One region of the Pelorhabdus rhamnosifermentans genome, then DNA from elsewhere that is predicted to be linked to it. Evidence: a T-box and tRNA genes for the amino acid it is inferred to sense, from the RefSeq annotation. Region 1 holds a T-box; the other regions hold tRNA genes.

Region 1 (2,196 bases):
CTATGCTGTGACGATATTTGAAGCTTTGCATGCGCCAGGTGGAGTTCTCATGTATGGCATCCCAGAATTTCGGTTGCCCAAAGCCATTGTGCAGCAGGAAATTAGCAATCTAAAAAAATTGGGTGTAGTTATTGAAGTGAATGCCATTATTGGCCGGACCTATACGATTGATGAGTTACTTGATGAGGAAGGTTTTGAGGCTGTCTTTATTGGGACAGGCGCTGGTTTACCGCACTTTTTACAAATTCCGGGTGAAAATCTAAATGGTGTATATTCGGCCAATGAGTTTTTAACGCGTTGTAATTTAATGAAGGCCTATCAATTTCCGAAAGCAGCGACACCCATTAAAGTGGGCCATAAGGTTGCTGTTGTTGGCGGTGGCAATGTGGCGATGGATGCTGCTCGAACGGCACTTCGTCTGGGAGCGGAAGAATCTTATATTGTCTATCGGCGATCCGAAACAGAAATGCCGGCTCGTTTAGAAGAAGTACATCATGCTAAAGAGGAAGGCGTGCAGTTTAGACTGCTAACGAATCCGCTTGAGGTTGTTGGAAAGGACAGCTGGGTTACGGGGCTTAGGTGCATGAAGATGGAGCTTGGCGAGCCTGATGCGAGTGGTAGGCGTCGTCCTGTAGAAATAGCCGGATCGGAGTTTACTCTTGATGTAGATGTAGTGATTATGGCGATTGGTCAAGGGCCGAATCCGTTGATACAATCGACAACAAAGGGATTAGATACGAATAAACGCGGTAATATTATCGCTGATGAAGAGACAGGCCAGACTTCACGACTGGGTATTTTTGCTGGTGGTGATATTGTGACAGGCGCAGCAACTGTTATATTGGCCATGGGAGCAGGAAAGAAAGCTGCTGTGGCCATAGACAAGTATCTACAGGAAAAACGTCAGTAAGACAGAGTGCCTGAGCTTGACAAGGCATGACAAAGTGAGTAATATGTTAATGAAACTAATAACTAGATAAAGTAACTGCAGTGATTGGAAGAGTAAGTTCATTTAAGTGCACAGAAAAGAGATTCTTAAGGCTGAAAGATCTCTCAACTTTGATGGTACTGAAAGTCATCCAGGAGTTGTCGTGTTGAAAAAAGTAGGTGCGACCGGTTTTGTTCCGTTATAACAAGCGAAGTGTTCAGCGAAGACCGCTGAAAATTAAGGTGGTACCACGAAAGAAGACCCTTTCGTCCTTTTTAGGATGAAAGGGTTTGTTGTTTTTATTATAAGAAAGTAATCAGCAGTTTTTCTTATTTTATTGGAGGAGGAACATAAATTGAGTGAGAAAGAAGCACTATCGACGGTATATGATCCCGCAGCATTTGAAAAAAAATGGTATAAATATTGGCAAGACAATCACTTTTTTCATGCTGAAGTAGAACCTGATAAACAGCCCTTTAGTATGGTTATTCCACCGCCCAATGTAACAGGGAAACTTCATATGGGCCATGCTTTAGACAATACCTTGCAGGATATCCTTATTCGGTTTCGGCGTATGCAAGGTTACAATACTTTGTGGATGCCTGGCACGGATCACGCGGGTATTGCCACGCAAATCAAGGTGGAAGAAGTACTTACCAAGGAAGAAGGTAAAAGTCGCTACGATTTAGGGCGTGACGCTTTTATTGATCGCGTATGGGAATGGAAAGAAAAGTTTGGCAGTAACATTATTAATCAATTGCATAGTATGGGGGCTTCTTGCGATTGGGAACGCGAACGATTTACGATGGATGAAGGTTGTTCAAAGGCTGTCCGAGAGGTCTTTGTCACTCTTTATGAGAAAGGCCTTATTTATCAGGGACATCGTATTACCAATTGGTGTCCGCGCTGTAATACAGCATTAAGTGATATTGAAGTCGAGCATGAAGATCAGGCCGGTCATTTATTTTATGTTCGTTATGACTGTGAAGATGGAACACCTGGCTTGACAATTGCTACGACGCGTCCTGAGACGCTGCTTGGCGATAGTGCTGTCGCTGTTCATCCAGACGACAAACGCTATCAGCATTTAATTGGTAAAAATTTAGTATTGCCGATAGTTCACCGACACATTCCAGTGATTGCTGATGAATATGTTGATCCTTCCTTTGGGACAGGCGCTGTAAAAATTACGCCGGCTCATGACCCCAATGACTTTGACATGGGGCTTCGTCATCGTTTGCCCGAGTATATTGTCATTAATTCCGATG
Region 2 (2,196 bases), on a different contig from region 1:
CAAAAACCTCCGTTTCAAAATTACGCAAAATGCTTTCAATATTATAAGAAACCTGCTGCAAACCTAAAATGAATTTACGCAAATAATCGGCAAAGGAATCTTTATAAACCAGAAAAGCCTCGGTCATCATCCGTTCTTCTACTTTCTCACTTTTCAAATGGGCTAAATAATCAGAAGCACTTTGTACGATCTTTTTAAAATACGAATACACATCTTCCCAGGCCTGATTCAGTTCTGATCCCTGTCCGGTTTTAGCCTCCTCCTGAAATCGTGACAGGGACTGAAACAATCTGTCGAACATCGTCGTTTCCAGTGATCCGCCAAAAGAATTACCTATTTCATAAAGATGCTCAACCATGCGCTCAATTTCCACTGTATAAGGCGTACACTGATAACGGAATTTTTTTCGTTTAAAATCTTCTATTGTCATCACGCGGCCTGTTTCCTGACGTGGAATAAGATTTTTCCATTCCACAAGCTGCTTCAAATCCTGCTGCAACTCATCTTCCGTATAATCGGCAAAAACTTCATCCTGTCTCAAATACTGATAAACATCTTCAGGGAAGAGGTATTGACGCATTTTTTCATGCTGAACATAAAAATAGTGCAAAATTCCCCGGTAGCGCCGCACATTTCCAGCTGATAAATAAGTTGTTTCTGGAATGGCTTTTAAACATTTATCATCCATCAAAGTTCTCCTTGTTCTGTATCATCCTTAATTTCAGCAGCTATTTTACAATCAGCATAGACAAATAAAATTCCTTATAATCAAATAAAACAGTCAATCTTGACTTATTTCCCGATTTTTCGCCTAAATTCCTCTTTCAAGAATCATAAATTGAAAAATCCCATTGACTGTCCACTCTACGGATGCACTCTTTTCCCAAGGCTAATCCAGTATGCAGCGCTGTATTTTTATCCACATATCCACAATGCTGTTTTACTTGGCATTGTGGATAATGTGGATAAGCCTGTTTATAACCCAATGTTTCGTACCTATAGTTGTGGATAACCTTGTGATTAATGCCCTAATCGCCCATGCAACTGCGATCATCAGGCGGGAGAGGGAATTCAGGGAAAAGGAGGACGAACCATACAAAAAAAGCTGCCTCAAACAGGTGTTAAAAAACCTATTTCGAGACAGCCTCTTTACGATTTGGTTTGCCGTTAATTTTATGGAGCGGAAAACGAGATTCGAACTCGCGACCCTCGCCTTGGCAAGGCGATGCTCTACCACTGAGCTACTTCCGCATGACTATATTATGACGAACCTGATCAGATTTGGATCAACGATCTTCGCCGTGACAGGACACGTTATCTAGAAATTTTGGTGGGCGATGACGGGATCGAACCGCCGACATCCTGCTTGTAAGGCAGGCGCTCTCCCAGCTGAGCTAATCGCCCGTTTATAAGAAAGTTGGTGGCCCCGGCAGGATTCGAACCTGCGACCCTTTGATTCGAAGTCAAACGCTCTATCCAGCTGAGCTACGGAGTCTCTATATCAAAACAGCCTTCTTTAGAAACCATAAGCCAGTTTCTGTTTTAGAAAATTATCTATCTAACGCTAATACAGCGTTCTTCCTTTTGGTTCGTATTCCCTACAGGAAGCTCCCCTACCGAAATTTGGGTTTCTGCCTCGTGGAGTTTACCGCTTTTCACTAGGTTGTCACCAACCTACTCACTCTCTGTGCACTTTATGATTACTTTCAACTACGTGAGTCGATTTCATCGTCGTCAGAGCTAAGCTCTGCCCCATCTTGCGATGGGCACGAACATTACGGCCATCACAGGTCGTGGCAGTCTGGACTTTCCTCAATACTGCCTAACGCAGTACCGCAATTTTCCGTTTCTAAAGCTGACTGGATTTTTACCGGAGCCCAAAATGCCGTCTCTTTGTATGGACATAGCTAAGATAACATTTCATTTCAGGCAAACATTGGAGGCGACACCCAGATTCGAACTAGGGAATTAAGGTCTTGCGAACCTTAGCCTTACCACTTGGCCATATCGCCATTCTGGATTTCCTATTGTATCAGATTACTTAACTTATGTCAACTAATTATCAGTTGTTATTATTCGGTTCCGGAATCCGATTCAAACCAACATGGTTCGCCTCACGCATTTCGGAATTAAAATTATACCAGCCAATTCGATCATTGTCAACATACTGACAGACATGCCATCTTCCTCTCTACC
Region 3 (2,196 bases), on a different contig from region 1:
TTCCTGCCGAGAAATTTCATGCAATGCCTGAACTAAGTCCGGATCAAAAGAAATACCACTAGATTGGCGAATCGTTGCTAAAATGACTGGCCGTTGATCAAAAATAAACTGATCATCTCTCAGTAACACTTCCACACGATCAGCCAAACTAATAATGCGGCTCAACAGCGGGATCTCCTGACCAACGAAACTTGCCGGACTTGACCCGTCCCACAAATCATGATGATGACGAATGGTATCAGCTAAATAACCTAATTGCGCTGAATCCTTCAGCAGTTCATAACCAACTTCAGCATGTTTATGCAGCAACGGGTTAGCGTAATTACGAATCTGATGTTTTTCCGACCAACTAGATGCTGCGCCAATATCGTGAAGCAGTGCTGCATAAATTAGCTGTTGCCGTTCTTTGTCAACGAGGTTGATCTCCTCAGCAATCCGATCAGCAATAATCGCAGTGCGCCAATGATGACGAGATAATCCACCCGAAGCAAGTTCTAGAGCCAGTGATAGGGCCCGCAGCAAATTAATTGGGTTTATATTAAAATACATCTGTCTCCCCCTAGTAAAATCATTGGAAAATAATAAAAACTGCTTACAAATAAGTAAGCAGTTCTGCGACAATTTTGGAGCGGGCGACGGGAATCGAACCCGCCTAGCCAGCTTGGGAAGCTGGAACTTTACCACTAAGCTACGCCCGCATGCTCTTTGCTCATCACGCATATTATTATACTCGAAAACAATCTGAAAGGCAACTACCATAATATTTCTCTATGCTCTTTTTAATAGAAAGAAAACAGCCTTACATAGAAGACTGTTTCATTGTTTTAAAAGCTGGTGCCGCAAGACAGAATCGAACTGTCGACACGAGGATTTTCAGTCCTCTGCTCTACCGACTGAGCTATCGCGGCAAATGGCGACCCGGATCGGACTTGAACCGACGACCTCCGCCGTGACAGGGCGGCATTCTAACCAACTAAACTACCGGGCCAAAATTTTGAAATATGGTGGGCGATGACGGGATCGAACCGCCGACATCCTGCTTGTAAGGCAGGCGCTCTCCCAGCTGAGCTAATCGCCCATGAAAAGTCGGAAATATTGGTGACGCGTATGGGATTCGAACCCATGAAGCCGCCGTGAAAGGGCGGTGTCTTAACCGCTTGACCAACGCGCCATTTATTAAACCAAGTTCATGTCACTTGGATAGTATACACAAATTTATAACGTTTGGCAATAGTTATTTTTACCAATGTGGTAACTTATTATGATAACCAAACTATTTCCCATTCAATGACCGGGCTATCTTCGAATTTATTTCGATTAGTTGACGTACATCATCCGGTTTAAGCCCGTAGTGTTGGGCCAAAATCATTACAGTCTGCCAAGCTTCATCTATTTTAATACCATAATCGTTTACAGTTTCATGAATGTATCTTGAATGCGAAGAAATATCCTGACTATAACCAACAAGCCAATCAATACTTACCTTAAAAAAATTTGCTATGCGACATAATGTTGCAATGTCAGGTTCACGGCGATTCACTTCCCATGATGCTAAGGTCGAACGATCAACCTGAAGGATGGCGGCCAATTCTTCTTGCGTTAGTTTATTTCGTAAATGTTTAATTTTAGCTCCTAAAGTTTCCATAAGCCACACCTCCTGTCTTTAAGATATCGCGCCAATAAAAGCAGTGCAATTATTGTGTCTATAAGACCCTGCCGAGCAGGAATTTCTTAACTAAAAACAGTATTAGTGTCTATATGACACTAATACTGTTTTTTAAACTATAAAATTTTGAAAGGAGACTTATTCCCATGAAAAATAGAAACCCGCTTATTCTCATTGTAGACAATTCTTCTAAAACCCGCGCTCTTATTACTTTATTTTCAGAAAGAAAGTACGAAGTAAATTGGACTACAAATGGTGAAACAGCATTGATTTCCGCACTTAAAACTTTACCAGATCTTATTCTATTAGATGTAACGATACCGGACATTGATGATTGTAAAACCTGGCGTTGGTTCAAGAAGCAGCCTTCGTTAGCTGCCATTCCAATTATTTTTCTCACCACTAAAACTGACATAACAAGTAACGAAAAACAACTCGCTTGGAATTCCATCGATTATATAAACCCCTTAAATTTTTCCCGTTTGCTCATGCAAATAAAGAAATCGTTAGTTAATATAAGACAAAACACT
Region 4 (2,196 bases), on a different contig from region 1:
TTTAGACCAGAGTTGTTGGTAATTTTGTAGCTGCTTCGCAGGAACATCAGCAAGTTCACTGACATTATAACTGGCTCGGATGCCAAGGTAGGCCTGCATTTCCTGCATGCGCTGTACTTCAAATTTGGCATTTAACTTCATCTGCTCAGGTGAGGCTTTTAGCAGTATTTCTCGTTGCAGTCGATTGTTATAGACGGAGACCAAGGGTAGTCCGCCTACTTCATAAGCCTCGGCAACAAGAGCCTGTGCCAAAGGAATGGCGTCGTCAAAGACTTCAATTAATATTTTTTCACCCTTTTGAAGTGCTGTGGAATAGTGAATAAGATTTTTGGCGAGCATTTTTATGCGTTCATCCATTGTAATTCCTCCTAGTGATTGTTGACCTTAAAAGTATTGCCAAGAAAGGTCTTTTCAATTAAGTTTAACATAAAATGAGAAGTTCCTGTTTTTTCTATTTACAAATGAGAAAAAACTTGGTATTATATCAAGGCAAGCCAATTCCAGTGGTCGTGTCTAGCTGACGAAAATGGAAAAATTTTCGTAAAGGATACTAAAAGGTGTTTAAACAAAAACCATAAAAAAGACTTGCAATATAATAAACGGTGTGATATAATATTATATGTTGTTCCTCGATAGCTCAGTTGGTAGAGCAATCGGCTGTTAACCGATCGGTCGTAGGTTCGAGTCCTACTCGAGGAGCCAATTAAATGGCGCGTTGGTCAAGCGGTTAAGACACCGCCCTTTCACGGCGGCTTCATGGGTTCGAATCCCATACGCGTCACCATTCATGGGCGATTAGCTCAGCTGGGAGAGCGCCTGCCTTACAAGCAGGATGTCGGCGGTTCGATCCCGTCATCGCCCACCAATAAAAAACAAACTACTCATTTGGGTAGTTTGTTTTTTATTGGTTATTCCTGTTTAGAAACCGAGATTTTCGCCAATGACGAAGATGAAAGTCGGTGTCTGTGGTAAAGCCTTTTTTATAATCGTCGTGACATTACAGATACGCGAAGGGCCTTGGCAGTCCATGCAGATGCCGCTTGTTGTGCAAGGATTGGGCCTATTGAGACGCTTATTATTGATGGGAGCGGCTTCGTATTGAATACGCTTATAAGCTTCATGCGTATCGCTGACAACCTTATTAATTCCGACGACAACAATGACTTTTTTTGGTCCAAAAATCATGGCTGCCACGCGATTTCCTGAGCCATCGACATTCACAAGCTGTCCATCGAGTGTTAGGGCATTGGTGCTTGTTAGAAAGACATCCGCCGTGAGTTCTTTACGTCGTATATCTAATGATTCTTCTGGTGTAAGACCACTTTGGCCATGGTTAAATAGTGTGTTGCCGCGTTTGGTTAATTCGTCTAAGAGACCAATTTCTTTTACTGTTGCAGAACCACCAAACCCTACGGTATCAGTAGGGGTGATTAATTTCAGAATTTCCTGCGCCGCTTCTGCTGCAGTTGGAAAATAGGCTGCGGAAAATCGATTTTTTTGTAAAGCATCGACAACTTTTTTACCGATTGTATTTGTGTGCCACTGACGATTTTCGTCATTCATTATTTTGTTAACCCTCCCTAGTTGTTGTATAATAAAAAAATAAACTCTTCTTTATTGATTTTCGTTGCAGAAAAGTATTTTCCTCTTTAACAAGAAAACAAAAGCGGCGGATCAATGATTTTTAATCAATAGGCAAGGGGGAATTGCATGTGACATGGGAGCAGCCTAGTCTGACACGCCTAAAGATCGCTATTATTTTATTTGTATCCATTCAAATCATTGGTGTGTTAGGTTTTATGGGAATTGAAAATATGTCGTTCATTGACGCAGTTTATTTGACGGCCGCTACCGTTTCGACTGTTGGTTATGGTGATGTTGTGCCAAAGACAGTATGGGGGCGTATATTTGACATTGGCCTTATTATGACAGGCGTTGGTATGGCTTATTACACATTTTCACTTGTTATTACTATGTCTATTGAAGGCCAATTAAAAGATTTGTTTGGGAGGAAGGGTATGAATCGGAAAATCGCTAGTTTAAAAAATCATATTATTGTTTGTGGGTCTGGCAAGGTAGGAAGTAGTACGATCGAGCAGTTGGAGCTAGAAGAGGAATCTTTTGTTGTGATTGATATTAATGCCACAAACTATGAACAATTGGTTGATAAGAAAATTCTTGCTGTTCATGGTGATG

What was found. The T-box of region 1 lies ahead of Ga0466249_RS04160 (valine--tRNA ligase). A T-box ahead of a tRNA ligase gene usually reads a tRNA of that ligase, here a tRNA-Val.
Region 2: it has a tRNA-Val gene. The T-box ahead of Ga0466249_RS04160 (valine--tRNA ligase) is inferred to sense a tRNA for this amino acid. The anticodon was not compared.
Region 3: it has a tRNA-Val gene. The T-box ahead of Ga0466249_RS04160 (valine--tRNA ligase) is inferred to sense a tRNA for this amino acid. The anticodon was not compared.
Region 4: it has a tRNA-Val gene. The T-box ahead of Ga0466249_RS04160 (valine--tRNA ligase) is inferred to sense a tRNA for this amino acid. The anticodon was not compared.

Annotation. Positions count from the first base shown of each region.
Region 1 is NZ_JAHGVE010000002.1:200,386-202,581, forward strand. Features, by position in the region: gene gltA (NADPH-dependent glutamate synthase) at 1-910, shown strand, start outside; T-box leader at 982-1,205, shown strand; gene Ga0466249_RS04160 (valine--tRNA ligase) at 1,284-2,196, shown strand, end outside.
Region 2 is NZ_JAHGVE010000006.1:101,779-103,974, forward strand. Features, by position in the region: gene Ga0466249_RS09005 (TIGR02677 family protein) at 1-688, opposite strand, end outside; tRNA gene Ga0466249_RS09010 (tRNA-Gly) at 1,177-1,251, opposite strand; tRNA gene Ga0466249_RS09015 (tRNA-Val) at 1,329-1,404, opposite strand; tRNA gene Ga0466249_RS09020 (tRNA-Arg) at 1,419-1,495, opposite strand; RNA gene rnpB (RNase P RNA component class B) at 1,522-1,851, opposite strand; tRNA gene Ga0466249_RS09030 (tRNA-Cys) at 1,938-2,012, opposite strand.
Region 3 is NZ_JAHGVE010000005.1:198,418-200,613, forward strand. Features, by position in the region: gene Ga0466249_RS08325 (HD domain-containing phosphohydrolase) at 1-549, opposite strand, end outside; tRNA gene Ga0466249_RS08330 (tRNA-Gly) at 625-698, opposite strand; tRNA gene Ga0466249_RS08335 (tRNA-Phe) at 833-908, opposite strand; tRNA gene Ga0466249_RS08340 (tRNA-Asp) at 912-988, opposite strand; tRNA gene Ga0466249_RS08345 (tRNA-Val) at 1,003-1,078, opposite strand; tRNA gene Ga0466249_RS08350 (tRNA-Glu) at 1,097-1,171, opposite strand; gene Ga0466249_RS08355 (helix-turn-helix domain-containing protein) at 1,274-1,645, opposite strand; gene Ga0466249_RS08360 (response regulator) at 1,813-2,196, shown strand, end outside.
Region 4 is NZ_JAHGVE010000026.1:3,392-5,587, forward strand. Features, by position in the region: gene Ga0466249_RS21270 (aminopeptidase) at 1-357, opposite strand, end outside; tRNA gene Ga0466249_RS21275 (tRNA-Asn) at 627-702, shown strand; tRNA gene Ga0466249_RS21280 (tRNA-Glu) at 710-784, shown strand; tRNA gene Ga0466249_RS21285 (tRNA-Val) at 790-865, shown strand; gene Ga0466249_RS21290 (lactate utilization protein) at 919-1,563, opposite strand; gene Ga0466249_RS21295 (potassium channel family protein) at 1,713-2,196, shown strand, end outside.